Regions from separate parts of the Paenibacillus sp. FSL M7-1046 genome, predicted to be linked through region 1. Evidence: a T-box and tRNA genes for the amino acid it is inferred to sense, from the RefSeq annotation. Region 1 holds a T-box; the other holds one or more tRNA genes.

Region 1 (15,454 bases):
AGGGGATTGAACCGGAGCTTACGAAGGAGAAATACGAGAGCCGGCCGATTTGGAGCTATTTCCGCCGGATTGAGCAGCTTGGCGCACATGCCGCCGATCTGATCCTGGTCTCTTCAAAATGGATCGGTCAACTGGTGAATGAGCTCGGCGTCACTCCGGAGCGGATTCATACGCTGCCTTACGGGATCAACCTGGAGCAGTACAATGACAAGGCTGCATTGCCTTCCCCGGTACAGCTTGGCGGGGGACATAAGGTGATTATGTACGCCGGCCGTTTCGAGTACATCAAGGGCGTGCATGTGCTGATCGGCGCACTGGGTCTGGTGCATCGCAGCCGTCAGGACTGGGTCTGCGTCTTAGCCGGGAGCGGTAGTCTCCTGGAAGAGCTGAGATCACAGGCGGCAGCGCTGGGGATTCAGGGACATCTGGTGTTTGTGGGTAATTTGGACAATATCCCGGCCACGTTGCAGCAGGCCGATATCTATGTGCAGCCCAGCCTGCAGGATACGCAGCCCTACTCGGTCACAGAAGCCCAGCTTGCCGGTATTGCACCGATTGTGGCTGGGACGACGGGAATGCCGGAAATGGTTAAGCACGGAGAAACAGGCTGGATCTTTCCCGCGGAAGATTCAGGGGGGCTGGCGGAGCTGCTGCTTCTGCTGCTAGGCGATGATGAACTGCGCGGGCGGACAGGAAACCAGGCGAGAAAATGGGCGGTCCGCTGCCGCTCGCTGGATGTCATGACGGAAGGAACGCTTAAGGTGTACCGCAAAGCGGTGGGAAAGCAAGCCTGGCATAGAGGGGGGACCGGAGGCGAAATGCTGGCGGTGGGAAAGGAAGCCGGAGCGATTCAGGGAGCTTTTCATCCGGCTGATTTGCTGGGCAGCATTACCCCCGGCAATCCACTGGTGCCGGTTCTCCGGAGCAGGCTGCCGCTGGATTATTCCGTTCCCGATGCCCGTATTCTTGGTTTTGACAAGCAATAAGAGACGGCTGCTCTGATGAAGTGTCCAAAGTTGTCATGCCTTTCTGATTGAAGCATATACATGAGAGGAGTAACATTTTGGGCTTATGCTCTGGGCTTGTCTCGGGGTTAGATTATGCCAAGAAGGAGGACATTTCCCGTGTTTGACCAGTCCCACGGTTTGCGGTTTGATATTTATGAACGCATCCACCTTTCGGAAGAACTTCCGGGAATCGCTGAACTGGAAGAGGTGGAGCTGATTCCGGAAATCCAGGTGATTCAGCGGGAGGACCGGGCCGAGCTGTACGGACAGCTTCTGCTCACCGGACTCTACCGGGGTGAGAATGACCGGACGGAACGTCTGGAGCATGCCATTCCTGTTGAAATCACAGTACCGCTGACCCGGGTCAGCTCACTTGAAGACATAGGGGTGGAGATCGAGAATTTCGATATCGACCTGCTTACGATGCGTACGGTCAATATAACTGGTGTACTCTCGCTGCGGGGAATCGGGGGAGCGGAGACGCAGCCCGCCTGGCAGCAGGAGGAGTACACGGCAGCTTATTCACCTGACGAAGAAAAACAGGCCCCGGGGGTTAGGGTAGAGGCCCGGGAGCATGAGAACGATGCTTTATATGAAAACTCAGTGTGGACTTATGGCGAAGGCACCGCAGAGAGTTTCGCTGAGGAGCATGAGTTTGCCCACAGTGGGCCTGAAGCTGCTGTGAATCCGCTGTTTTTGGAAGGCACCGTGTTCACCCACCAGCCCGCTGCATCCCCACCGGCCCAGCAGAAGGACAAGGAAGTGAAGGTGCGGACACACAGCTTTGATAGCCCGCAGGGGATATCAGCAGCCGGAACTGCGGACAACGAACCTGTTTCGGGTCACTTCTTCGGGGCACAAGGGAGAGCGGAACAGGCCGTTCCGGCCGCTGGAAATCAGGCTGGCTATACAAATCCCTTTAACAGTTCTGACATTGCCAAAGTATCAGGCACCGAAAGTTCAGGCAGCGCAAAGGACATTTCGGATGCTGCCGCTGAGAATACAGCCTTGGAGGCGCATGCCTCCCATCAGGAAGAAAAGGATTTCTCTGCTCAAAATGGGGACTATGCGGCACTTTTTGCTCAGGATAGCTCCGCATCTCACGCTGATCAGGAGAACGCGGGCGAAGGCGTGATCTCTAAGGAAGCAACACCTCCGCAGGAGGAGAAGCCGGATCTGAAGGTTGCCCTGGGAAGCAAGAGAGAAGAAGATATTCCCGCGAAGGAGCATCTTACCTTTTCTTCCCTGCTCAGCTCCAGCCGCTCCCGCAAGGAACAGGAAGAGCTTATCGCCGAGGATACAGCTGCTGCGGCGCCTGTTCCGGACTCCGGCCGTGACGGGGAATGGAAAAGCCGTTTTATCGGTGGCTTGAACGGCAAGGATCTGTTCCGTAAAGTGCGTCTCTGCATTGTCCAGCGTGAAGAAACAATTGATACTATAGCGGAGAAATATCAGCTCAGTGCAAGAGAGCTTGTCATGTACAACCGTCTTTCCGGTCAGAATGTGGAGGAAGGCCAAGTATTGTATATCCCTTAAGAGATGCCGGCAGGCGCATCGGTGTCAGAATCCCGATCGGATGAGATCGGGATTTTTTGTGTTTCTGTCCTCTGAGCTGAAACTAAGGATGAACATCAGGGGTTCAAATCAGGCCAAGGGAGCAAATTTTAGAAATGGGCGGTATAAGTCCCGCAGTTTGTGTGTATGCTGGTTGACTAGGAATAGTACTAAATGTATTATTGGATTAAGTAAATTCTTAATAAAGACTGGGAACGGGAAGAGTAGGCGGTCAGCCCTTCAGAGAGCGGAACTATAAATTGCTGTGAGTTTCCGCAGGATGCAGCCACCGAAGTCGCCCCGGAGTTGCCCCTCTGAGCTTGTCTTCAGATTCAAGAAGCACAGGTTAGGAAGTGGCCGGTTGCAGCCGTTATCTGCGTGAGTGTCGCGCTAAGTTTCCGGAACCTTTGGGACCGGAACGGTGGTTTATTTTTTATTGGCGCGAAACAAAGGTGGTACCGCGAAAGAATGGCCTTTCGTCCTTTGAGACGAAGGGCCTTTTTGTATTTTTTTTCAGAGGTCCAGCTTCAGAGATACATCTACCAATGCTACTTAAATGGAGGGTTTAGAATGGCTGATCACAACAAAGCGGCGGCAGAGCTACAGATGCCGCAAGATCCGGCACAGGATGCTGCTGCCGACAATAGCGCAAAGAGCGATATGCCGACTACATATGATCCGAAGGCGGCTGAACAGAAATGGTATGCCTACTGGATGGAGAAGGAGTTCTTCAAGGCTGGAATGCGGCCTGAAGCAGAGCCTTACAGCATTGTAATTCCACCGCCGAATGTAACCGGGATGCTGCACATCGGGCATGCGCTCGATTTCACGCTGCAGGATATCCTGATCCGTACCAAGCGGATGCAGGGCTTCGATACCCTGTGGCTCCCGGGAACGGACCATGCTGGTATTGCTACCCAGACCAAGGTGGAGCAGAAGCTGCGCCAGCAGGGCCTTTCCCGGCATGATCTGGGCCGCGAGAAATTCCTGGAGCAGGTATGGGAGTGGAAGGACCAGTATGCCAAGACCATTCATGAGCAGTGGGCCAAGATGGGTCTGTCCCTCGACTATTCGCGCGAGCGGTTCACTCTGGATAAAGGGATGTCCAGCGGTGTACGCCAGGTATTTGTGGAGTTATACCGTAAAGGACTGATCTACCGCGGCAAGCGCATTATCAACTGGGATCCGGCAGCCCGTACTGCTTTATCCGATATTGAAGTTGAGTACAAAGAGGTTAACGGTCACCTGTACCATCTGCGCTACCCTCTTAAAGACGGCAGCGGATTCATCACCGTAGCAACGACACGTCCGGAGACGATGCTGGGTGATACGGCGGTAGCGGTGCATCCGAAGGATGAACGCTATCAGGATCTAATCGGCAAAACGTTGATCCTTCCGGTCATCGGCCGGGAAATTCCGATTATCGCCGATGATTATGTAGAGAAAGAATTCGGCAGCGGCGCGGTTAAGATCACTCCGGCCCATGATCCGAATGACTTTGAAGTTGGCCTGCGCCACAACCTTCCGCAGATCAATGTGATGGACGAAGGCGGCACGATGAACGAGGAGGCTGGTCCTTATCAGGGACTGGACCGCAGCGAATGCCGCAAAGCGATTGTTGCTGATCTCAAGGAGCAGGGCGTTCTGATTTCGATTGAGGACCATCTGCATCAGGTAGGACACAGCGAGCGTTCCGGCGCAGTGGTTGAGCCTTATCTGTCCACCCAGTGGTTCGTGAAGATGCAGCCGCTGGCTGAAGCTGCCATTACTGCACAGAAGAACGGTGACGGCGTTAACTTTGTGCCGGACCGTTTTGAGAAAACGTATTTGAACTGGATCGAAAATGTGCGTGACTGGTGTATTTCCCGCCAATTGTGGTGGGGACACCGCATCCCGGCCTGGTACTCTGAATCTACAGGTGAAGTGTTTGTAGCGTATACGGAAGAGGAAGCCCGCGAAATCAGCGGACTTGATGATCTGAAGCAGGATGAGGACGTTCTCGATACATGGTTCAGCTCCAATCTGTGGCCGTTCGCTACACTGGGCTGGCCGGATGAAAGCAGCAGCGACTATCAGCGGTTTTATCCGAACAATGTCCTGGTTACCGGCTATGACATCATTTACTTCTGGGTAGCGCGCATGATCTTCTCCGCGCTGGAGTTCACCGGCAAAAAGCCGTTCTCCGATGTATTCATGCACGGCTTGGTGCGGGATGCCGAAGGACGTAAGATGTCCAAATCGCTCGGCAACGGGATCGATCCGCTGGATGTTATCGAGCAATATGGTGCAGATGCTATGCGTTATATGATTTCGACAGGCAGCACAGCCGGACAGGATCTGCGTTTCCGCATGGAGAAGGTAGAGCAGGCGCGTAATTTTGCCAATAAGATCTGGAATGCCTCGCGCTTTGCACTGATGAATCTGGAAGGCGTAAACTTTGCAGATATTGACATTACAGGTGAGCTTAGCACGGCGGACCGCTGGATTCTGCATCGCTTGAACGAAACTTCTCGTGATATTACGCGTCTAATTGACTCGTACGAGTACGGCGAGACCGGCCGCCTCTTGTATAACTTCATTTGGGATGATCTGTGTGACTGGTATATCGAGTTCGCGAAGCTGTCGCTTTATGGAGCTGACGCTGCTGCCAAAGCAAAGACGCAATCGGTGCTGGCCTATGTGCTGGACCGTACGCTGCGCCTGATTCACCCGTTCATGCCGTTCATTACCGAAGAAATTTGGCAGCATCTACCGCATGAAGGCGAAACGATCACCCTGGCGGAATGGCCAAAATATGATGCGGCGCTTGAGAATCCGCAGGCAGTGGCAGAAATGACCCTGCTGATGGACATCATTCGTGCAGTTCGTAATATCCGCGCCGAGGTGAATGTGCCGATGAGCAAGAAGGTAGAGCTGATCATCAAAGCCGGAAATGAAGACACCTTGAGCATCATTACCCGCAACGACAATTACATTGGACGCTTCTGCAACACATCTTCGTTCGAAGCAAGCCTTGATCCGCAGACACCGGATAAAGTCATGTCCGCAGTAGTTACGGGCGCAGAGCTTCTTCTGCCGCTGTCGGGGCTGATCGATATTGAGCAGGAAATTATCCGTCTGGAAAAAGAAGTTCAGAGTCTGAACAGCGAAGTAGAGCGCGTGGAGAAGAAGCTCGGCAATCAGGGCTTCGTGGCCAAGGCGCCGGCAAAAGTCATCGAAGAGGAACGTGCAAAGCAGGCGGACTATTCCGCAAAACGCGAGAAAGTGCTCGCCCGCATCGCAGAGCTGAGAGGATAAGGGATATGGAAGAGATCATCGGGAGCGGCGGTACCGCTCCCTTAAGTTCCTATACAGAAGCGGTAGAATGGATCAACAGTCTGATTCCTTTCGGCATCCGTCCGGGTCTGGAGCGGATTGAGCTGCTGATGGAGAAGCTGGACCGTCCGCATCGCAAGCTGAAATTCATTCACGTGGCAGGGACGAACGGAAAGGGCTCAACCTGCGCTTTTTTGACCAGTGTGCTGATCCAGAGCGGTTACAGTGTAGGGACCTTTACTTCGCCCTATATCACCAAGTTCACTAACCGTTTCCAGTACAATGGGACGGATATTCCCGAAGATACTTTGCTGGAGCTGTCGAATAAGCTTCGCCCGCTGGTACAGGAAATTGCAGACAGCGAGCTTGGTTCACCGACGATGTTCGAGGTGGCCACAGCGCTGGCGATTCTCTACTTCGGGGAGGTCTGTTATCCGGATGTAGTCGTATGGGAGACGGGGCTTGGGGGAAGGCTGGATGTAACAAACATCGTGACACCTATTGTGTCCGTGATTACGAATGTCGGACATGATCATACCGATGTGCTGGGAGATACGCTGGAGGAAATTGCCGGTGAGAAGGCCGGAATTATCAAACCGGGTGTTCCTGCAGTCAGCTGTGTGAGCCAGCCGGAAGCGATAGCGGTGCTTAAGGCCAAAGCGGCAGACAGCCGCTCTACCCTCTATCTGGCCGGAGAAGATTTCAGCTATGAGCTAGCCGGAATCAAAGACGGCGTGCAGAGCTTTAACTTTAAGGGGCCTTTCCGCTCCTTTGAGATCGGCATTGCCATGAAAGGCGAGCATCAGCTCAGCAATGCGGCCGGGGCCATGATGGCGCTGGAGGTTCTGCGGCAATATATGGCCTTTATGCTGGAGGATGAGGATGTGCTGGAGGGTTTCAGAAGCACATTCTGGGCAGGGAGGCTGGAAGAGGTAAGTGCTTCTCCGCGCATTGTACTGGATGGGGCGCACAACCCCGAAGGTGCGGAGAGCCTGGCCAAGAGCCTTCCGCAGTTTTATAAATACGGTAAATTAAATTTGCTCATGGGGATGCTGGCAAATAAGCATCATGAGTCATACTTCAAGCATATACTGCCTATAGTGGATACGCTCATCCTGACCGAACCGGATTTCCGGAAGAAAATGGACGCGGAAGATCTGCAGGCCATCGCAGAACGTCTGCGTGAGAAATATGCTAAAGAAAACTTAAAAATCATAGTAGAACGTAATTGGGGTAAGGCGCTGCAACTGCTGCAATCGATCACAGCGGAAGACGACCTTGCTGTCGTGTCCGGAACGCTGTATTTGATTTCTGATGTACGAAGTACGCTTTTGCAGCAACCCGATTCTGAAAAAGGCTGGTGACGAACTGTTGGATACTACTGAACGTGTGCATTTTATAGGGATCGGCGGCTACGGAATGAGCGCGATTGCCCGGGTGATGCTGGAAATGGGATATACGGTTACGGGCTCCGATGTGGCAGCTCAGGAATTAACCGAGAAATTGATTGCCAAAGGTGCCAAAGTCTATATTGGACATACTGCGGAACAGGTTAAGGGTGCAGATCTGGTTGTTTATTCTACGGCACTCGCAAGTGATAATGTGGAATGGGTAGAGGCAGAACGTCTCAAAATCCCGGTTCTGCACCGCTCGCAAATGCTGGCCCGGCTGCTGAATGAACGCAAAGGGGTAGCTGTCGCCGGCGCGCACGGCAAAACTACCACCTCTTCGATGATCGCGCTGATCATGGAAGATTGCGGAGTGGACCCGACCTATATTATCGGTGGAGAGATTATGAATGTCGGTACGAATGCCAAGGCAGGACAAGGGGAGTATGTTGTGGCCGAAGCGGATGAAAGTGACGGCTCTTTCCTGCAGTATCATCCTTGGCTGGGGATCGTAACGAATATTGAAGCGGATCATCTGGAGAATTACGGCGGTGACTTCGGCCGCCTGAAGGCCGCTTACGTGCAGTTTATGAACCAGCTGCGCGAAGACGGCACCGCGATTGTGTGTGCAGATGATGAGACTGTCAGCGCCCTTTTACCTGAGGTTAAGGGCTCGGTGATTACCTACGGTATTCATCAGAACGCTGATTATATAGCCACTGACATCGTGCTCGGCGACCGGCAGGTGGCGTATACAATGAACAGCGGCGGTCAAGTGCTGGGGCGCATTGAGCTCTCCATTCCCGGACAGTACAATCTGTACAATTCAATGGCTGCGGTCATTGCATGTCTGAAGTCAGGGATTGCATTTGAAGAAATCGCTGCAGCTATCGTGAAATTCCATGGAGCGAAGCGCCGGTTTCAGGTGCTTGGCGAAATCAATGATATTCTTGTAATAGACGATTACGCCCATCATCCAACGGAGATCCAGGCAACGATCAGCGCAGCCAAAGCAACCGGCAAACGGATTATTGCCGTGTTCCAGCCGCAGCGCTACACCCGTACCTTCTTTCTGCTGGATGCGTTCAGCCGCGCCTTCAGCGAAGCTGATGAAGTGATCATTACTGATATCTATTCGCCGGCCGGAGAGAAGCAGATTGAAGGCGTCACTTCCGCAAAGCTGGTGGAGCTGATTATTCAGAACAGCAACGCCGGTGCAAGGCATCTGCCTACCAAAGAAGCCGTGCTGGCTGACCTGCGGGGCCGTATCGCTCCCGGTGATCTGGTGATCACGATGGGCGCAGGAGATATCTGGAAGGTTGGGTATGCACTGGCTGATGACTTGCGGGAACTTGAAAAATAAGAATAGAATGACTTCTGTGAGCCGTTAATGCAGAACTGATTCTCATGAAGCCAAAGCGTATTTTGTCCGTTATGCCGGACAAAATACGCTTTTTGCTATAGAGTCTTAAATCTGCAAATGATGTTGCGGGCAGAGTCTTGGAATGCTATAGTTTTGTGACAACAGAGTACTGATTTCCGTGTATATGGTGGTGTATTCATGAACTTCCAGCTTGATATTACAACGCTGTTATACTTGTTTATTTTTGGGAATTTATTTATTGCCTTGCTCGTCACCTTTTACCGCTTCTACTTCCCGAAGGACATTGCTTCATGCGTATTTATTGCTGCAAAGTGGGTGCATGTCCTGTATTGGAGTTCAATCCTGCTGTGGGATGTTATCCCGCGGTTTATTGGAATTCCACTGAGCAATGGGCTCATTCTTGCCGGAGGCTTCATGGAGATTGCAGCGCTGCTAATGATGATGGGCATGTTCGGGCGGAAGGTGAAGCTGTACTATTTAGTGCTGATCGTGGGCAGTGTAATCAGCTTTTGTATAATCGCGCTGTTTTTTAACCGTCCGAATTTGCGGGTCGCGTCTACATCGCTGTGGTCGATGTTTTTTGTGATTTTGCCGGCGTATCTTCTGACCTCTAACAAGGAGAGAACACCGCTTCAGAGTATGCTGGGATTCGTATTTTATGCGTTTGGCCTGTCAATGCTGGGACGGGCGTTCACGGCTCTGTTTCTGGAACCCGGCATGGGCGCCTTGTCTGCGAATACCGTGCAATATCTATATTATCTGGGAATGTTCTTTTTGCTGATTGTAGGTACCGCAGCCTTTATTCTCCTCTCCAATGAGCATTCTTATAAAAAGCTGAAGAAAATGGCCACCTACGACACGTTGACCGGGATCTTGAGCCGGCGGGCTTTTCTTCTGGAGGCAGAAGTGAAGCTGACTCTCGCGGTCAGAAAACAGGAGTATTATTCCCTTTTACTGCTGGATCTGGACCACTTCAAGGAAGTCAATGATACCTATGGTCATGATAAAGGGGATAAGGTATTGCAGGATTTTGCATTTACGATTGAGAGCAGCCTTGGAAACGACGATTTGTTCGGCAGAGTGGGCGGCGAAGAGTTTGCCGTTCTGCTCTATGGGCTGAACGAAGAGGACAGCGGCCGCAAAGCGGAACAGCTGCGCACCGCTGTGATGGATGCCCCAAAGTTGAATCTGCCTTGCGGGTATACAGTCAGCATCGGTGTGATTACCGTTCTGCCCACTCCCCGGACATTCTTTAATATGCTGTATAAGCTCTCAGACCGGGCATTATACCAGGCGAAGCAGCAAGGCCGAAATTGTGTAGTGATCTCCCGGTAAGCGCAGATGCTCAGGTGGATTGGAGAATACATATGCCTATGGTTATAGATGCAGGAAGGTGAAATTTATAGCTGTCCATTTTGATCTTAAGACATTGCTCGTTTGCCTTTTTTTCGCTGATCTTTTTACGGTGCTGCTGGTATTGGCCTACCATTCCCGTTACCCGAGGGATGGAACCTCCAGATTATTTATTGTTGCAAAGCTGCTTCAGCTGGTGATCCTGATTTTGCTGCTGCTGGAGGATTCTACACCCTTCAAGTTTCTTCGGTTGATCCTTGCGCTGGGCTGCCTGGCGGGAGCAACCGCAGAGATGTTAGCTCTGCTGAAGCTGCTCGGAGCAAGCACAGACCGGGTGATGAGAAGGTACTATACGCTTGCAGGCTGCTCCGGGGCCGGACTGCTGGTGATAGAAATGCTGTTTCCCTTGAGGGTTCAGCCTATTGTCATCGTCTGGACATCCCTGTCCATTGTGGGGCTGATGGCTTATCCGGTGTATATTCTCTGCGTGAAGCTGAAAGAGACTCCGCTGCAAAAAATTATGGGCCTGCTCTACAGCCTCGTGATGTTGTCGCTGCTGGGACGGGCGGTTGAGCCGTTCTTAGGAACCGAGGCAGCAGAAACTGCGGCTTCGGGGTTGTTGCAAGCGTTTTTTTATATTGCTGTCTATCTGTTGTTGTTCCTGTGGACAGCAGGTTTTATGCTGCCTTCCCGGGAGCGGATCTATGCAGAGCTGGAGCGGGTATCGACCTATGACGAGCTGACTGGAATTCTTAACCGCAGAGCGTTTGTGCAACGTGCCGGCCCCCTGCTTGCTGCTGCTGCCAATGAAGCTTCCCCTTTCTCGTTCCTGCTGCTGGACGTGGATCATTTCAAGAGTATAAATGATACCTATGGCCATGATACCGGGGACAAGGTGCTGCGGGATTTTGCAGGTAAAATCGAAGGGCAGCTCGCTAACGGTGATCTGTTCGGCAGGTTCGGCGGCGAGGAATTCGCCGTGTTTCTGCACCGTGCGGACGAGGCAGCAAGTGATGAAATCGCCGAACGGCTGCGCCTTTCCGTACTTGATACGGTTGTCGAAGGGCTACCGATGCCCTATACCATAAGCATCGGGGTAATTACCGTCACCTCGGCAGAAATGGTTCCGCTGAATACACTGTATAAGCTGAGTGATAACGCCTTGTACGAAGCGAAGCAGCAGGGCCGGAATTGTGTCTCCAGAAGCCGGCTAACGAGAACCTTGCCTCTGCCCTAACGGGAGGGGCGAGGTTCTTGACATTCCGGAAATTCGGGCTTTTTTGAAATTTTTTTCTCGAAAATCCATAAAACGACAAAAAGAAGATACACTTTGGGGTAATATATGCTAGACACATAACATCGCTATAGAACATACAGAAAAAAATGGAGATTAGGAGACAAAAATATGAGGGAGAAATTACTGTTCATATCCGCAGAGAATCCGTTTCCGCAAGATAGTGGAGGCAAGCTCAGAACCGGAAATATTCTAAATATTCTGCTAACCAAATATGATGTGGATCTCCTGACCTTCAGGAATCAGAGGCAGGTTGATAAAGAAGAGGCCATACCCGCACTTACTGTGCATGAAGTGGAACGAACCATGAATTACCGCAAGGCGATGCTGCGTTCACTTTATACATGGCGCAACTGTTCTTATATGAGCCATGTCGATGTGGACATGAAGGATGCAATTAAGAGACTGTGTAATCAGAACAGCTACAGCCATGTGTTTATTTCACACAGCTTGCTTGGCTGCTGCATTGATATTGTACGGAGCGAGTTGCCGGAGGCTGTCATTGTCACCGATGCCCATAATTTCGAGAGCAACCTGTCAGCCCAGCTGGCGCATAAGAAAAGCGGATTCGCTAAGCTTTTCTATTCATTGAATGCGCATTGGACGAAACGGGATGAGCTGAAGCTGATGGACAAAACCAACCTGCTGCTGACTACTTCGGAACAGGATGGTTTAGCGTTCAAGTCGATCTCTGTCAAGAATGCAAATAAAGTGCATGTTATCCCTAATTTCATCCGTATCAGCGATTACCGTACAACTGTTAATGCCCCTAAGGAAAAATGGATTATTCTTCCGGGTAATATGAACTATTTCCCAAATGTGAATGCAGCGACCTACTTTTTCCGTGATATTTATCCGCTTGTGAAAGCCCGGGTACCAGAAATCAAATGGTATATCGTAGGACGGGATGTACATCCTGAGGTGGCTGCTCTGGGTGGAAAAGATCCTTCCATTGTGATTACCGGCTATGTGGACAGCGTAGCGGATTATGTCCGTAAGGCCCAGGTAGTTATCGCCCCCTTGCAGGAAGGCAGCGGAACACGTCTGAAGATCCTTGAGGCATGGGCGCTGAAGACACCTGTTGTGTCTAGCACAAAGGGAGCTGAAGGCCTGTTGTACGAGCATTCCCGGAATATTCTGATTGCTGATGATCCCGTAACTTTTGCAGACAGTGTGGTGAACCTTCTCCTGGATCGTGAACAGGGCCTGGTACTCGCAGACCGGGCGCATGAGACACTGATGGCAAATTATGAGGCTGAAAGTGTCAGGGAAAAGCTGCTCAGTTTGGTCTAAATTAAATAAATAATCTTTTCTCCCATAAATCGACAATCTTTCGATTGAAAATGCGGTACTATTGATCTACAACTAAAGTTTCATAAAAAGTGGCAGGACGCTTACCTCTCCTGCTTTTTTTTTCTGAATCTTATTAGAAGAACAATCATTTTCATAGAACCAAGGAGCTATAGTCATGAGAGAGAGAATGCTGTTCCTATCCGCACATCATCATTATCCGGAAGATTCTGAGAGAGAAATAAGAACGGAGAATTATCTAGGCATATTGCTGGAGAGATTCGATATTGATCTGTTGGAATATTGCCACTGCGACTGGGAGGCCACCTATACGGCTGGACCGGCGCTTAAAGTCCACAGGGTAACACGGGTGCCCGGGAAGCGAAGCTCATTGCTCGGTTCCTTGAACAAGCTGCGCAGCAGCACTATTTTGGCCGATGCCAACAAAGACTTGCGTGCGGAGATCACTGCGCTCAGCCGTTTGCATACATACAGCCATGTGTTTATAACGCATCCCTTGCTTGGAAACTGCATTGATATGATCTCTTCTTTGTTACCCGACGCAATGATTATTACGGATGCCCATCGTTTGGAGAGCAGGCAGTCGGAAGGAAAAGCTGCCGGCAAAAGGGGTTTAAGCAGACGTTACCATCAATTGAATGCAGCATTGTACCGCCGGGAAGAACGCAAATTAATGAATAAAACGGCTCTGCTGCTGACAGCCTCCGAGTGGGATGCCCTGTCCTTTAAGGCTTTATCCTTTGCAGATGCCGGCAAGGTGCATGTAGTCCCTCCATTTATCGATTTGAATGACTATTGCGCTGCTGAACCGGCCGTTAAAGACAACTCCATTGTCCTTCACTGGAATATGCATACGAACCAGGGCAGAAATGCTGCATTGGTATTCTATCGAAAGGTTTACCCTTTCATTAAGGCGAAAGTACCGGACTGCAGATGTTATATTTTCAGTGGTCAGACACATCCCGAAATCCTGGCTTTGGCCAAAAGTGATCCCTCAATTGTAATTGTTGAAGAGCCTAGGCAGGAGGGGGAATACATACGCCGGGCGAGGGTCGTTCTCGCAACATTGCGTGAAGGCTGCGGCGGGCATTCGAAGATTCTGGAGGCATGGGCGCTCAAGACTCCGGTAGTTACTAGCCTGAAGGGCTCGGAAGAATTGATCTGTGAGCCGGGGCGGAATATTTTGCTGGCAGGCACAACCGGCGGGATAGCCGACCATGTGGTGAAGCTGCTCCAGACACCGGAGCTGGGTGCAATTATTGCGGACCATGCCTACCGGACGCTGCAGAAACATTACGAAGCGGACAATGTTAGGGCTAAAGTGCTCAGCTTGGTCTAATCATATCAAAATAGCATAATCCTCTCTTCTCTATCATATATTCTCATATAGATTAGACGATAGCGAGGTGTGACGCTTGATGAACGGAAGAATGACTTTCCGGTTTGATATCGATAAGGACAAGGGCAAGCTTGAACCGGTGGAACGGCGTTCCAGTGCGGGACTGGGGACGGCAAGAGACTATGAGAACAAGGAGCTTCACCGCACTCCGGTTTCCCAGCATCATACAGGGGCCTACGATACCGGCTTTACTATTGGAGGGGAAGAACCGCCGGATGATATCGGGAATGACGATCTGGAACCTTATAATTCTCACGGTCAGGAGTGGGAGGGAGCCAGATGGGAAGCCGAGCCGTCCAAGCAGCCGTTGTTAGCCCCGTATCCTGACCCCGATGTGTGGGAGAGGGCTCCGCAGTATCCTGGTGAGGAGTGGAATGATAGCGCTGAGCGGTTCGGTGACATTTCAATGTCAAGTGCCGGATATGGCGGCTCTTATCATACCCGCCGTCCCTCCTACTGGTGGAAGTTTGCACTTTCCATAGCTGGAGCCGTTGGTACGGGACTGCTGCTCGGATACGCTGCATTGTCTTTCATCAGCGGAGGGAGTCCGCAGGTTGGAGAGTATGCCAAGCCAGACGCTGCAGCCATGCAGAATCAGAACGCCGGGACAGCTAACCAGCCGGTAGCCGGAGACACGGGCTTGCCGAATGCTGGTCCAGCGGGCAGCGAAGTAGGCCGCATTCAGGTAGCGGTAGCGGCGCAAAGCTATTATCTGCTGCAATATGGCGTGTTCAGCACACCTGATGGAGCTGCGCAGGCTCAGCAGGAACTGCTTACCGCCGGACTTGCCGCAGGGCTGGATCCTTCAGACGGCAACCGGGTGTACGCAGGGATATCGCCTGACCGCGAACAGGCCAAGCTGCTGAGCAGCGGCCTGAAGAATCAGGGGATTGAGCTTTATGTAAGAGGGGTGGAGCTGCCGGCCGCAGAGCAGGTTGCTTATGCCGGAACGCCGCAAGCTGTGGAAGGTTATTTCGCAGCCAGCGGGCAACTGCTTAATGAGCTGAGCAGCCTGTCCGCATCCTTGTTAAGCGGGGAAGTCCAGACGTTGGACAAATCGGCAGTCAGCAATTTTCATATGGAGTGGACCGAGGCGCTCAAATTACTGAAGCCGGGTCTGACCCCTGAAGGGCAGAGCATATGCGCCGGGCTTGAGAAAGCTATGAGCCGGGGAATAGCTGCCCTGAATGAATATGAGAAGAACAAAGCACCAGGTCTGCTTTGGGAAGTGCAGGAATCCATGTTGAGCTTCCTGACCGGTCAGAAGGGCCTGATGTCAACTTTGGTGTAAGCGTAAATACAAAATCCCCCATCCGGCTGCGTCTGTTGGATGGGGGATTTTATGTGTTGCTTGCAGGGTTATACTCAGGTAAGGTTAAATGAGCCGCAACCCCAGTTAGCTCCACTACACAGTTGCCTCGTGACTGCTTGTATGGTAATCATTTCCGC
Region 2 (15,454 bases), 3.0 Mb from region 1:
CGGTGACATTCTGGCCCGCTACCACCGGGCTAAAGGTGATCGGGTGCTGTATGTGTCCGGCAGCGATTGCCATGGAACACCGGTTGCTGTCCAGGCAGCCAAAGAGGGCGTAACGCCGGGCGAATTCGCCGACCGCTATCATGAGGAATTTGTGGAGTGCTTCGGCAAGCTTGGTTTTACTTACGATTTATACACGCGGACAGATCAGGAAACCCACCACACGGTCGTTCGTGAGGTATTTCTTAAACTTCTGGACAACGGGCACCTGTACAAAAAGACAACACTCCAGTGCTACTGCGAGCAGGATCAGCGGTTTCTACCCGACCGGTACGTGGAGGGAACGTGTCCGGTCTGCGGGCAGCAGGCACGCGGTGATCAGTGCGATTACTGCTCCACCCTGCTCGACCCGTCCGATCTGCTGGACAGATCCTGTAAAATCTGCGGAACCCCTCCGGTGCTGCGGCCTACAGAGCATTACTATCTTTCTCTTTCAAGCTTTCAAAAGGAACTGGCAGACTATGCAGCATCATCTCAGGGCTGGAGGGATAATGCCGTCCGGTTGACTCAGCGTTATCTGCAAGAGGGACTTCAAGACCGCGCGGCTACCCGTGATCTCGATTGGGGCGTGGATGTGCCGGTAGACGGATTCACCGGCAAAAAAATCTACGTATGGATCGAAGCGGTCAGCGGCTATCTGTCCGCCAGCAAGCAGTGGGCCGCAGAGACAGGAAACCGCTGGGAGGATTTTTGGCTGGAGAATCGCGACAGCATCGATGAGGATGGCAAGACAACCGCTTATTATGTACATGGGAAAGACAACGTGCCTTTTCATAGTCTGATTTGGCCGGGTATACTATTGGGAGCGGGCGGACTGCATTTGCCTGACCGTCTGTTTGCCTGCGAATACATGACACTGGAAGGGCAAAAATTCTCTACCAGCCGCAACTGGGCGGTCTGGGTACCGGATATTCTCAGCCGCTATCAGCCGGATTCAATCCGGTACTTCCTGATTGCAAACGGCCCCGAGAAACGTGATACCGACTTCTCCTGGAGGGAGTTCATCCACAGCCATAATGGCGAGCTGCTCGGCGCCTTCGGCAATTTTGTAAACCGCAGCCTGGCCTTCATAAATAAAGCCTTCGGAGGTTATGTGCCGGACGGAATACTGGAGCCTAAGTGGAGAGCGAACTTCGACAACTTATACGCTGAAGCCGGCAGGCTGATCGAATCCGGGCGTTTTAAGGAGGCTCTGGAGTTTATCTTTGGTTATATTCGCCAAGCCAATAAATACTTTGATGAACAGAAACCCTGGCTGCAGATCAAGGAAGACCGCAACGCCTGCGGAGATACCCTCTACACCTGCGTACAGATCATTGCTAATCTGGCTAATCTGCTGAATCCGTTCATTCCTTTTTCCTGTGATGAGCTCCGCACCTTCTTGTCCCTTGATGAGGCTGGATGGCAGCAGTCCTCTGTTCCGGCAGGACAAACCATCAATGAACTGAAGCTGCTCTTCGAACGCATTGATACTGTACGGATTGAAGAGGAAACAGCCCGGCTGGAGAGCCAGATGCTAAGTAACTAATCCTTATTACACCTGCTGGCTATATGGCGGAGGATGAGTTTAGTATGTAGTAGGCAGCCTCCGCCTGTAAGTTGCAACTTTTTATTCGGGATGATATCAATTCTATTAAAGGTGAAACTATGAGAAAAACTCTAACTCTAGTTCCAATTTTATGTATATTACTTTTTCTGCCTTCTTCTTCTTTTCTAATGAAGCATTCCTTTCGGAGCGCCGACTGGGGAATGAGCATTACCGAGGTTAGGGAAAGCGAAACGTTGGATTTCAAAGATCTCGGCGATGGTGCTCTAAAGATTCTGCAATATAAATATCCGTCACCGGAGTTTGACGATGCTTGGGTGTACTATTTGTTCCCGGAACAGCAGAACCACAAGTTAGGCGGCGCCGGTTACATCTATTATATACAGGATCAAGAGGCCAGAGCAGCACTCGTCCGGAAGCTGTCGGAGAAATACGCGGGCATCTACGGTGTAGGGCAGTATAGCAATGATGCCAATTTCCAACGGTATTACTGGAATTTACCCGACAAGAGGCTGATCATTTACAACGATTTCGGAGCAGAAGCGGCGGCTCAGTTCTACTATGATTATGAATTCATTGAAACTATCAATGCAGGAACACAATAACTGGTACCGTCTCTCGAAAAAAGCCGATTTTTCTATAGCCCGGTTGATATCGTAAGGCTTGTAGAAAAAAACGGCTGTACCGCAAAAGACCACTGTATACCTCATGCTTTCTCTAATTCTACCGGTTATCCAGGTTAATTCTGGCCGGGAAACCACCCGCCGGCTACTGCCCCCTTCGGTGAGATATTTTCGATTTGAGCAAGCTCTTCCGCCGACAGGGATACCTGAAGCGCTCCAAGGTTCTCCTTCACTCTATCCAGCCGCTTTGTCCCCTGGATCGGGACAACACTGTCGCCCTGTGCCAACAGCCAAGCCAGAGCAAGCTGTGAAGTCGTGCAGCCTTTTTGTACAGCCATCGCTTCAATCAGGGAGACGACTTCAAGGTTTTTAGTGAGTATGCGTCACCCCGAATTTGGTCGCAATTACAGCCTTATCCCTGCGGCCTTTAAGCGCCCGCCCCAGCAGGTATTCCTCACCATAAAGATCTGCTGTATCAAAAAGTGTCACACCCAGCTCCAGCGATCCACGGATCGTATCTACCGATTCTTCACTAGCAGCAGCTTTCAGGGAGTTAGGGCGTCTATTTTAATAAAATTCCATTAATTGTTATCCATTAAAACGGATGTTCATCATTGTGCAAGCCTACGCGTTACGCGTCCCCGCAGCGTCAGAATAAAAAAAGTGCCCGAACAGTCATAGACACAACTGCTGCGGACAAACTTTTGTGCAACTTTTACTGAGCTAGAGCAATTTCCTGCAGCATTGCTGCAATGGCTTCAACGGAACCTTTCCACAACTTCTCGCCAAGATCCCTACTGGCATGGGTTGGGTCACCTATAACGCCTGTTGTGGAATATTTGCCAAAATCCAGATTGGGATCATCCCATTCCGGCTCGCTGCTGCCAGGATTAAAGATCTGCGCTTCCCTAATATCCTCAGGATGTTTATAAAGTCCCAGCGAAGTAGTGAAGCTGTCTGCATGACCACCCGGAATGTCGGGATCAGCATGCCTGCACCAGATCTCATGAAACGGATGATGGGGAATATCGACCTTGGCTTTCCCCTCATATTCCTGATTGAACCTTACTGCCACATTGCCCAGCAAATGACCGCCACAGCCGCGAAAAATAACCAGCTGTCTAAAGCCTTGGTCCACCAGGGAAGTCAGAACAGCGTATATTACATCTTCATACAGCTTCTGCGGAATATCGATAAAGCCGTATCCAAAGCTGCGGTGCTCCGGCGTAGGTCCAAAAGGAATTGTCGGTATCACCAGGGACTTGACTCCGTATTTCAGCTTGGCCTGCTGCGCTGCTTCAATGGACAGCTCTGTGGCCAGCCAGGTATCAAAATCAACGGTGGAGTGTGGACCCTGCTGCTCCGTACAGCCCGTCGGAATAATTGCCAGATAACCTTCCGCTGCTTTTTCTTTAATTTCCAAAAAGGTGAGTTTTCCGTATTCGACTGTCATTTGAATTTCCCCTTAGGTTGTCTAATAGTAAATAGTCGAAGCGAGGTGTTTGTTTATGCGCAGATTTTCATTGTGGCTGCCCCTCGGAACCTTTCTTGCCGCAGGAATTCTTATGGATTTCCTGATCCATACCCTTAACGAGAAATGAAGGCTAGCTGCAGCCATCGAAGTGAAGAATAGCAGGATTGCCACGCTGGTTCTATATCTTCCGTTTCAGCGAGACGGCAAACTCTGGTTTGGTCTCATAGGCCATGTAGGATACGATCCCTGCAAAATCCAAATAAGCCTGATAACGCGTGCGGATCGCCATGCTTGTGATCTTGTCCAGCACAAGCTCCTTAGCCACCCAGCAGCTTTCCGACGTTTCCTCTGAAACGGCAAGTTCTCCGCCCACCGGCTTACATACATAATCCAGCATTACTTTCGTCGGAACATCGGTGATGCCGTCATGCCATTTGTACATTCCGGTATTCGAATACACTCCGATCAGGTGAGAGACCTCGGTGTCTATTCCGCTTTCTTCCTTGATCTCCCGGATGAGTGCATCCATCAGATTCTCTCCGGCCTCTACTTGCCCCCCAGGGAACACCCAGCCACCATGAAACGTTTTGACCAAAAGCACTTCTCCCTGCTCATTCTCCACGATCCCGCCGACAGCCACAATATGAGTTGGCATAGCCATGTTATTGACCTCCCATGATCTTTATAGTTGAATATTGCACTGCTCAGCAAATTCATTGACTTTGGACAGCAATACAGGATAGATCATCGGATAGGTTAACTCTTCCGGTACCTCCGTGAACCCGCATATTTCTTCCATTTCATAAGCCGGCAATTGTCCGAACTTATTAACGGTGGCCAGGTAGAGCTTTCCGAAACTATCCGGCATTGACTCTCCGGTAACCGAATAAATACTTATTGGAAATAACGTATAGTCTTCCGCTCCTGTCTCTTCATACAGTTCTCTTGCCGCTGCTTCATCAGGCGTTTCATTCTCATCAATATGTCCACCTGCAAATTCCCATGTGGTACGACCACGCTGCCGAGCTAATATCCACTGCTCATTATGCCTTACGATAATAACGACGTAGGTTAGATTTTCCTCCTTTATTCCCGTCTCGTGTATAGTAACTTTCATTCACAAGCATCTCCTTAGACGGCAAAACCGATAGAGTTTTGGTGGATTACCGGATGTGACGTTCCTATTATCTCTGGTTTTTAACCTATGTATAGAATATCTTGATATTTCTTCCAAAAGTTTCTTCTATTATATAAAAGAAGCATTCATAAGTCCGCCGGCAAAAGAATCACTCACCACCGTCTTCTCCCCGCTTCTCCTCACCCTTGCCCGGAGCGTTCAATTGCGCCCATATCTCCCGGGTCAAATGTTCGCCTTTATAATAGTCCACCCTATCCTCCGTTTCATACAGCTCTTCATACGGCAAAATATTGATTTTCCCGGAGTCAGGGTATTCCGCAACATCCAACCCGTTATTCGTCCGTAAATCGAGATAGCGGCAAGGCGTCTCCGTATGATTGAACAGCTGATGCGCACCTGATGGACCGGTTTCGAAAAATATCGTATCGCCCTCATGGACTTCCTGTAACCCGGCGGGAGTTCTTAACATAGCACTGCCCGCCATAATCACAAACAGCTCTTCAGCATTTCTATGAAAGTGATACGGATACGAGTACTTGCCCGGGTCCAATGACCGGATATCAAAAATCAAATGCTTCGACCCTACCATCCCCGCCAGCTTCTCGCTGGTGTGCCAAGCAAATTCCGGAACCGGAGACTGCCTTTGTTTAAAAGAGATATTCTGTTCATTAAAAATGGTCGCCATGGAATCACTCCCTACGCAAAAGTTAATTTAATCCGAGCATAGAGACTATGGAACAAGTTGTAAGTGAGTAAATTCATATGCCGTGAAAAAAACATTGCCATCTCCTCACATCCTGTGGTATTATAAATTTCGTTGCAGGACGGTAGCTCAGCGGGAGAGCACTATCTTGACAGGGTAGGGGTCATGGGTTCGAACCCCATCCGTCCTATACTGCATCACTACGTAAAACTCCTTATTTTATAAGGAGTTTTTCTTTTTCTATTCCCCACTCGCATTGGGGACGGAATTTTTCGCTTATAAAAACAACCACTCATGTCAGAGTGGTTGTTTTTATAAGTCTGATGCGATTGATAATCAATTTATATGTTTTATCCTGAGTGATTATTTTAGAAAAAAAGAGTTACCATAAAGGCAACTCAATGAAATTGATTTTTGTAGTTGTTAAATTAATATTTTTTCTGACTTCTTTGTATCCTTTTTCAGAAAGGAAACACTTTTGCTCGACTCCTGATAAATTTTCCCCGAAGTAGGCCACATGAAACGACTTATCCACTTGAAAGATATTAGAAACATGAATCAATGTGTTTCTGACTGCTAGCACGAAGTTATATCCCGATGCCTCTAGAGTGCTTAGCCAGTATTTCAATGTGCCGACTGTATAGTAAACTCCTTCTATCGTGTGGACGAGTATCCTATATATGTCTCTCTCAAATTCCATATAATTAATTTTAGGTATTTCAAGAGAAAACAACCCGGTAATGCCTTTTGGGTCTTTATTCACGGATATGATACTCAAACGGACCACTCCAGTATTATTTAAGTAGTTCTTCTGGAACCTCAGGTTGATGCACATACAACGCACTGTTTGTATTTGCAATGAATAACGCTACCATCGATAAGCATGTCGCCAAACCAGACACGATTCGAACATTCGCTTTTTTCAACATTTTTACTTCACCTCCTTTCTGGCAATTAATAGACTTAGAGATTGAGCAAAATAACTCACGGCTATAGCAGATGAACAAATTATGACATTTGTAGCAACCAAGACCAGACCGATTATTTTAAGCTTCGGATAGTGACGCTTGGGAATTCTAGTCTGCTTTTCAATCCCAATAGGCGCTAACCACAAGATGATCAAAAAACTGATTCCATTCATAACCTGTACAACTAATAAATTTACGTTAATAAACGATAGTGCAGTAAACAACGTCGTAGTAAATATGACACATGCTATACCCGACTTAAGGTGAACACCGCCCGACGATTGCCGTAGTAATGCAAAAGAAACTAATATCGTTGAAGCTTCAGAGAAATTACCTGTGAGCAAAGATATCGCAAGTGTAATGACAATGATAAAAACAATATTTAGCACAACCTCTAATGCATACTTTAGAACCGCTTGCGATGCGGGGTGATCAGGAACAACTTTTTTTATGTTGTAGGCTATCCTCTCAGATATACGATCAATCATTTTCTTTTTCCTTCCCAATAGAGTAATAAATGAAGAAAATTGAGATCACTAAAAAGAACAATATATTCAAATAAATTTCGTTGTAGTATAAAAGAATTGACATTCCAATTAGGAAAATTATGATGATCGTCGTTAAAAAAATATCTTCTAATTTAAATCGAAGTTTCTCTATGTCAAAAGTAAAGCCTTTGCCTTTTCTGTAGTAGTGCCAAAAAAAGGAGCAAATAACTACGGAGGTGAGTACTTGTAATATGTATCCATTGCTTTTTTCCCCTTCTATTGCTCCTATTGAACCGAATAAGATAAGTACAATAACAGTTTGTATGACTGCAAAAATAGCATATCCTGATATAGTTGCAATAACGGACAGTATGAGGGGCATCCTAACAACTGCAGCAAAAAACAATATGAATATTACTATCAATATTAAAGGTGCGATATTGCTCATATCAAGCTCTTTCCTCACCAAATAGCTCTGCAAATTTATAATTAAAGTAACAAACAAGGCTTGCCAAGCATGATGTTTCCACTTAAATCTAAAGAGCGACATAATCAAATAATAAATAGACATGAGTTCAATAGTCGAAAAGAACATGAAAAGCATTGGCTCCCATGGCAACACACAACACCGCCTGACATTATTTTCATTCAATGCATTAATTATAAATCCGAAATAGAGTTACCGTATACTACTTATTTACTACGAAATAGGTCCGCTTCCTCATGATAATTGATCGTTACGTTTTACTCGCTCCTTTCTGTTCTGACTCTCAATATCCCTTATCCCTCCCGCGTATGCCCGCCGATAGATTTTTTTGAATTATTTGTAAGTCAGCAGACCAGAAGACGAAGAAATCCCGCCAGCTCAAAAAAGCCCGGCGGGTTATCATATCGTTGGGTCAAACACACGAAACCAAGGCGGATAAGCTAAACATCAAATATCCATTCAAGAGCGGCGTTCATCCCTCCAGAGCATCATTTATATATTGAACAAACAATTTGTCCGAGAACAGAACAACCTTATTGTCCTTCGTCAGCATATAGATGCTTTTAGCATCAGCACTTACATACGCAGTAGTCACATAATAATAGGGATTATTTGCCCCTACAAAACACACTTCGATAACATAGTAATTTTGCTTATTGATTGTCTTAACCTCACCATCATCCATAAGATTAGGTTCATTTCCAAGAAGGGATCTAACTTTTTTATCAAGAACTTCTAAAGCTTTTACTCTCAAAGAAACAGCATTCATACTTTCTGAGAAAGCTTTGTCAGAGAAACCAACAACTTGATGGTCTTTATTCAACATGAGGAAAGTTTCTCCATCTACACTGACATACACAGTGGTAACAACATAAGAGTTAAAATATTTTTCATCTCCTATTTCAACATTAAAAGCGTAGTATTTGTTCCCGTTGATGATTTTAATCTCATCGTTGTCGTCAATAGTTAGTTCCTGTGACTGAGCTTCTATCTTTGCTTCCAAAACTTCAAGGGCATTACTTCGAGATATACTTTGAAAAGCTCCATCAGAAATAGAATAATAAAGCACTTCACCGTTGTACTTATCAACAAGGTACACACCGTTATTGTAACCGTCCAGATTAACGCTATAGTATCTTAGAAGCTCCTGCCCCTTGATTTTTGCTGTGCTGTTGTCTCCATCTATCAGGTACTTAGCTTTTTGTAATGCTTCAGCTTGCGTTGTAACTACCTCACTAGCCGCATGCTTCGATTCGATAGCTACGGTCTTCCACACATCTTTCCATACCACATCTGTATTCATTCCTTTGGAAATTAACTGAATGGGCACCATCATGGTATTGTTGATGTTCTGCGGCGGAACCTCAAGAGCAAGCTTCTTACCGTTCGTATAGGCCGTTTTTTGCCCCAAAGTAAAAGAAACCTCGAAGGAACCGCTTTTGATCACAATCGGCTTCTTAGCAGACTGGAATTTAATAGTAGCATTTAAAGCTTCAGTGACAGCACGCATAGGTACCATTACCCGGCCATTTTTATAAACGGCTGGCTGGTTCATGTTTAAAAGCTGACCATTCACCATTACTTGGATTGTCTGATTCATGTCGGCATGTACATAACTACCTGTGCCAGCGGAAGCCAAAATCAAACACATGATAAATAGCACTCTTTTTACTATATTTCTCAATACGAAAACTCCTTTGTTTCAAAATGATATGACTATGTGTATGTATAATATTTTGCCTAGTACTTGTATGGTTTCGTTCACTATTGATCAGCTCATACAACTTCTAAATAATATCGCAAAGACTCCTCATATTTTCTGATCCGTTTATTTTGCGCTCCCTCCCCCTAGTTGTTCAATAAGCATACAAAATGTGCCAATATACGTCAAAGATATGATTAATTCTTATAGTACGTTCGGAACTGCTTCATACATGGGGCTTCTTGATTCTTCATGATGTCAGCAGCCGAATAAACAATAACAAACCCGTCAGGCACTATGCCCGACGGGTTATGATACACATGCTCTACATTCAAATCTATCTATTGTCGTTTTTAAAACTAGAAATCAGCAGTAGCAATTTGAATTGAACCCGTAGCAGGACCAGCAGCTGTGGTCTGGAGAGCCGCTGCCAACAGCAAAGCAACTTCCAGCGTGAGGCTATTGACTGGAGGTATTTCATAAGTGATAACAGGAGCATTGACACGTGTAACTACAAGAAGGATCGGAAACGGACCGTTGTTATTAACGGTAATTGTAGCATTTGCTCCATTGTTCAAGTTTTCAAAATAAGATTTACCAACATTGGTAGCCAGAGAGTAAAACTGCTGAGGTAAGAGAATCGACATAAGAATCACCTCCTAGAACTAGATATAGTATTCTATTCTTCCAAAGAATAAATGTAATAGATAAGTGAATCAGTAATAAAATACATTTTACTATTATTAAATAGTGGTGAAACTATCTTCTATGGCCTAGATTCAATCAAAATTAGATATAAAAAAAGACCCCGCCGCATCCGGCAGAGCCAAATCATTCATGAACTTATCCCACATAGGTAACCGGCTCTTTACGCCAGTACCCGCAGCACATCCTCGATCTTCCGCTGATGCGAAAGCACACCATAATTCATCCAGGCCATAAAATCCACCTCGTACACGTTGCGGTTGCGCACAGCGGGCAGGCTTCTCCATAGCGGCGTATCCAGCAGCTCCCGGCCTTCACCTTCCTGCCGGTCAAAAGTAATGAACAGATGATCCGCCGTCAGGCCTGACAACTCTTCACTTGTTAGGCTCACGCGCTTCTGTCCCCGGGTGAGCTGCCGGACCAACGGATGCCGCTGGAGCCCGAGATCCTCATGCAATACGCTTGCTGTATATCCCAGACCCTCACATCCATAGAGAGCAACTCCGCAGGAAGAAATTCGGAGTAACGCTACTGTCTGTCCCCGGACGCTGCGGCTGAGGATCCGCTTCGCCTGCTGGGCCTGCTGCTCATAATGGCCGATGACCTCCTGCACATGTTCCGTTCTGCCGAAGACAGCTGCTGCAGAACGCAGTGTTGCACGCCAGTCTTCCTGGTGGAACGGGAGTCTGAACAGCGGAGCAATCTGGCGGCACTCACCCAAATGCCAGCGCTGAAAGCCGTCATCCAGCATAATCAGCTCGGGCGTGTAACGGGAAAGCTCTGACCAATCTCCGCGGGAAATATCAAACGTCGGCACCTGATCCAGACCCAGGTACTCTTGCTTGCCCCACTGGGCATGACAATATTGGGCCACCGGAGTAATGCCCAAAGCCAGCAGATAATCCTCCAGAAAAGGCGCGAATACACGGACCCCATCCTGATGAAGACTCCTGTATTGACCGGGTGTAACACCTACTGCTCCCTTGAAACGCCGGTTAAAATAATACTCATTGCTATAGCCGACAGTCAGTGCAATATCATGCAGCCGGTCCTTGGTCAGAAGCAGCTGCTGCTGCGCCCGTTCGATACGGAGGCCGTTCAAATGCTCCAAGGGAATCCTGCCGGTAATCTCTTTAAAAAGCTGTGTATAACGCGCGCGCCCAATGCCTGCAATCTCTGCCAGTTGGTCGACGGATACCGGTTCACTGTAATGCTCCTGCATATAGTGAATGGAACGTTGTACCGCCTCATGATCATTCTTTGTCTGAACTGCCGGGGAATTGGCTCGCATGATCAGCAGCAGCAGCTCCTGAAAACGGGTATGACCCGCGAACCATTCGATGTCATCGGGGCTCCTGCGGCTATGATAAATGGAATCCAGCAGCAGTGCACATTGTGAAAAAGGTCTGCAGCTTAAGAGACCCGGCTGGAGCATGGCATTCCCGGTCAATTTCCCCTTTCCGCGGTGTCTGCCATCCCCAGTGCCGATAACCTCAAAAGCAAGCCGGTAAAAGCTAAGCCCCCGCTCTCCGGCCTGAATTCTGCTCATAGATCCAGCCTTAATCAGAAAGCCTGCGCCCTTGTCCAAAGGATAACGCCTTTCCTCCGCTTCGAGCCAGCCCTGCCCTTCCGATACTATGATTAATGTGTGCTCCTGAAACACAGCCATTTGTCCGTTTCCCGCAGGGGATTGGGCTATTGCTTCTATGTTAGTCAAGCTGTATAACAGCTTTTTTTCAGTGCTTTCACTGAGCTGTTCTGCCATTCTCCCGCCCCCTAATTGAGAATCATTTTCATTTCCTTAGTGTAAAACAAAAATGAAAGCCTATCAACCATGCTGTTCAAAGGTGTAAAAGATGTTTGACACTTTAACCATGTTATTTTAAAATCTATATGTAAATACTTTTTTACACCCATCTAACGAAGAAGGTGGAATTTAATGCAAAATCATATCAAAAAATTTCGAGAGCAAAAAGATATATCACAAGGCAAGTTAGCAGATTTATGCAATGTTAGCAGACAGACCATAAATGCCATTGAAAACAACAAATATGACCCAAGTTTGCAATTAGCTTTTGATATTGCCAAACACTTAGGAGTTAGAATCGATAAGTTATTCTTACATGAAGGGAGAGAAGAGGAATGAACACCCGAAAAATAGGTGCAATCGCAGTAGGGGCAGCCGCTCTAATTGTGGTGGTTTTTACCATCTATAAGGTCATGGTTGGAAAAGACGTTGGATTTAACGAAATAATAACAATCGCAACGCTATTAATGATGTTTTTTCCTATGATCACCTGGGGAAGCAAGGCAGACAAAGATGGTATATTTGAGGATGACGAGTTAGGAAAAAAGATTACGGAGAGAAGCTCGAAAATAAGTTACTTTCTTCTTCTTTTTTTTATACTTGCAGCTTTAGTTGCTGATGAAATCGTAAATGAAACAATGAACATTTTTTTATTAGGGATATTAGGATTAGCAATGATTACATTACCTATTGTTGAGTTTTTAGTGAGTAAGAAGTATCGCTAGCGGGAACGACAGTTCAATAAAAAAGCGGCAGTCCAGACTTTATTTCTCGTCCATGGCTGCCGCTGTTTATTTTTGGGGGGTTAGTCTATCAGTTTGCCTGGCGTTTTATTGCACCATTGCTTTCAGCAGATCATCCAGCTTCATCGAATTGGCTGTAATCGCGCCGGATTGCCAGTGGGAGCGTTCCATTCTGTAAATATTCCCGTTCTTCACCGCAGGCAGATTCTTCCACAACGGGCCATCAAGAATTTTGATTGCTTCCTCATTCTCCGCAGTGTCCCATCCTCCGTTGTCAGGGAATACAATGATATGATCCGCCTCAAGATCTGGTATCACTTCTTCGGAAATAATGGACTGAAATTCAGTCATCTCCGCAGCCATAGGGACGGGAGTCAGACCGAATTGATCATAGATTACACCCGTAAAGCGGTTTTTGACACCAAATAACGCAAAGGTTTTCTCGGCAACGTTAAGCCGGATTACAGCTACCTTCTCCTGCCCCAACGCCTGCTGCAGCTTGGCTTTTCCATCTGCTACCTTCTGGTCATACTCCGCAAGTACAGCTTCGCCCTTTTCCGGAATGCCCAGCACCTCTGCGATAGCTGTGAGCATTTGTCTTGAATCCTGCAGCACTTTCTCCGGCAGACGGTAGGTTGGCGCTACCTTGGAATATTGTTCGTATTTTGCTGCATCTGCTCCTCCGTCGGCAATGATTAAGTCTGGATTTTTTTCCAACAATGCCTCAATGCTCCCGGTAATATCGTATTCCGGCACATCCAGATTCAAATAATTCTGCTTGCCCCAGCTGGGATGATACCATTGCACGACCGGGGTAACGCCTAACGCCTTCAGGTAATCCTCCACATAGATCCCTGCCACCCGCTTGGGACTAACAGGAATTTCAACCTCTCCGAATTCCCCGACGACAGTCCTTGTGCCATTATCGGCTGGAGTATCGGTACTTGCATCGGTAGATGTATTGCTTGCTGCGGTTGGATTCGCCGCATTCTCTGTTTGAAGGTTTTTTCCTCCGGCAGCATTATTATTCGTGCCGCAAGCCGCCAAAGCGGACATTGCCAGTACAAGTACAGCTGTCCAAATACATTTTCGACCCCAACTTGCCATTGATCTCTTCACTCCTATACATCATTGTGATTGATTATCATTCTCAATAATCCTAATCACAATAGTAGCACGTCTTCATCAGCTTTCAATGCACTTTCTCTGCGGCAATCTTATACAAACTTCTAACTCGCATAGTATCTCACGTCGATTTGCAAACCTATAAACAAGCTGAAACGGATAATTTATAGCGTGAAGCATATAAAAATTCATATAATTTAAAAAACGACCCTGCCAGCAACTGGCAGAGTCAAGAGTTCATGAACGTATATACTACATACAAGCTGGGGATATCTTCAATTTAACACCTGATTGTTAATAGAGTGTGTGAAGAAATCATGGAATGGATAAATTATCCTTCGAAACTTCTAAATCTAACCAAACGTAGTCAGACCCATGAACAAACCTTTTTCCTTTGGCTCTAAACTTATCCTTACCCTCTTCACACAGTGTGGAGAAGTCATATCCATTAGGGTTGAAAAATTCGATAAATTCTAAGCGGACCTCAAAACAAGAAAGCCTTCCGTAGTTTGGAGAGGCTTTCTTGTGCTTGTAGCTAACTATGGCAGATGTTCATTGCAGTGGCTTCAGTTGTTTAATTTCTTCTACCGTCAGGCCAGATGCTTCAGCGATTACAGGCAGATCAACGCCGAGTCCAAGGAGCTTCCGCGCAATCTCTCTTTTCGCCTGAGCTTCACCTTCAGCCTTTCCTTCAGCCTTTCCTTCAGCTTTTCCTTTTGCTTTTCCTTCAGCAACACCTTCAGTGAACCCTCTGGTCTTCGCCGTTTCATACATTGAAGCTTCATCATGTAAATATTTTTGGCGATCTTCATACTGTCTGCGGGCTTCCTCATTCTGACTTAAGAACTCCAGCGTATTCATGGCCTTCTTTAGTATAGGCTCATTCATTGTCAGCACCTCCCATTTGGATTGATCTGCGCCTTTCAAAAAGAGCAACCAATTCGCAAGACCGCCTTGCTCCAGCGAAACGATTTGCTCATCCAGCTTCGGAAGTTCCAAAAAATGAATTTCAATGTCTTCAACCAGCGAAATACCGGTCCGGTCTTCACGCAGATGAAACACGTTATGATACATCTCATTGGGCAGCAATGTATAGTTTAGGATATTAATAGTCACACAACGCTTCAATAGGCTATAAGACTGGCTTTCCTGTAATTGGCTGGAGTATTGTTTACTCCAATAGAACAAAGTTCTCTTCTCTGTATCATATTTATTAAACAATTGCATCTCGACATTAATGATTTCGCCTTCTATTGTTCTGGCACGAATGTCCAGTATAGACTGCTTATCGCGAGGAGAATCTTTGTCTGTGTACGGGTTAAGAAGAATGATCTCGCTTAGTGGCGGCTTCCCAGCCTCAGCAAATGTCCGGTTAAGGAAAGCGAGTAGTACATCACGGTTCTCTTCACTGCCAAATATACGCTTGAACAAAAAATCATTGCGCGGATCAAGTAGCTCCATCTTGACATCTCCGTTCTTGTTCATTATAACATTATCGCTTCCAGTTGCGCATGTTCTATGTAATCCCCGACCATCTCCACATATTTATTCCTGTACTTACTCCCCTCAATGGCGGCAGCTTCCAGGTCGTTCAGCCACCTTTTTTTACAGATTTAGGATTTAAGATAATATAACCTTGATACTAACAAACAAATGTTCGTATATCAAGACATGTTTTGAGGATACTTTTCCTTTTGATACTTACTATCTATCCTATCCATATTCTGAACACAAATAGAGCAACCTCGGGGTTGATCCAGTTTGTTTTATCCGTATGTTTCTCTGTCTACGCCTATAATAGCGTGATTGAAGCTACTGAATTAGTTGAAGCTTAAAAAAGAGCTTCCCCGCAAGGCAAAATTCTTTAGTCTGGTGATTGATTTCTGTA

Evidence for each region. The T-box of region 1 lies ahead of NYE29_RS16980 (valine--tRNA ligase). A T-box ahead of a tRNA ligase gene usually reads a tRNA of that ligase, here a tRNA-Val.
Region 2: it has a tRNA-Val gene. The T-box ahead of NYE29_RS16980 (valine--tRNA ligase) is inferred to sense a tRNA for this amino acid. The anticodon was not compared.

What each region holds. Positions count from the first base shown of each region.
Region 1 covers NZ_JBBOXB010000001.1:3,858,638-3,874,091, forward strand. The annotation lists gene NYE29_RS16970 (glycosyltransferase family 4 protein) at 1-986, shown strand, start outside; gene NYE29_RS16975 (LysM peptidoglycan-binding domain-containing protein) at 1,125-2,543, shown strand; T-box leader at 2,764-3,048, shown strand; gene NYE29_RS16980 (valine--tRNA ligase) at 3,168-5,858, shown strand; gene NYE29_RS16985 (bifunctional folylpolyglutamate synthase/dihydrofolate synthase) at 5,864-7,240, shown strand; gene murC (UDP-N-acetylmuramate--L-alanine ligase) at 7,191-8,627, shown strand; gene NYE29_RS16995 (GGDEF domain-containing protein) at 8,826-9,983, shown strand; gene NYE29_RS17000 (GGDEF domain-containing protein) at 10,042-11,238, shown strand; gene NYE29_RS17005 (glycosyltransferase family 4 protein) at 11,407-12,588, shown strand; gene NYE29_RS17010 (glycosyltransferase) at 12,764-13,945, shown strand; gene NYE29_RS17015 (SPOR domain-containing protein) at 14,025-15,296, shown strand.
Region 2 covers NZ_JBBOXB010000001.1:6,854,369-6,869,822, forward strand. The annotation lists gene metG (methionine--tRNA ligase) at 1-1,585, shown strand, start outside; gene NYE29_RS30680 (hypothetical protein) at 1,807-2,208, shown strand; gene NYE29_RS30685 (aldo/keto reductase) at 2,343-2,564, opposite strand; gene NYE29_RS30690 (aldo/keto reductase) at 2,596-2,775, opposite strand; gene NYE29_RS30695 (creatininase family protein) at 2,942-3,679, opposite strand; gene NYE29_RS30700 (NUDIX hydrolase) at 3,879-4,361, opposite strand; gene NYE29_RS30705 (NUDIX hydrolase) at 4,383-4,817, opposite strand; gene NYE29_RS30710 (cupin domain-containing protein) at 4,987-5,523, opposite strand; tRNA gene NYE29_RS30715 (tRNA-Val) at 5,660-5,731, shown strand; gene NYE29_RS30720 (LytTR family transcriptional regulator DNA-binding domain-containing protein) at 5,924-6,319, opposite strand; gene NYE29_RS30725 (cyclic lactone autoinducer peptide) at 6,336-6,470, opposite strand; gene NYE29_RS30730 (accessory gene regulator ArgB-like protein) at 6,473-6,997, opposite strand; gene NYE29_RS30735 (hypothetical protein) at 6,990-7,619, opposite strand; gene NYE29_RS30740 (copper amine oxidase N-terminal domain-containing protein) at 7,957-9,168, opposite strand; gene NYE29_RS30745 (hypothetical protein) at 9,546-9,833, opposite strand; gene NYE29_RS30750 (helix-turn-helix domain-containing protein) at 10,055-11,656, opposite strand; gene NYE29_RS30755 (helix-turn-helix transcriptional regulator) at 11,831-12,037, shown strand; gene NYE29_RS30760 (hypothetical protein) at 12,034-12,423, shown strand; gene NYE29_RS30765 (ABC transporter substrate-binding protein) at 12,529-13,548, opposite strand; gene NYE29_RS30770 (Rpn family recombination-promoting nuclease/putative transposase) at 14,119-15,027, opposite strand.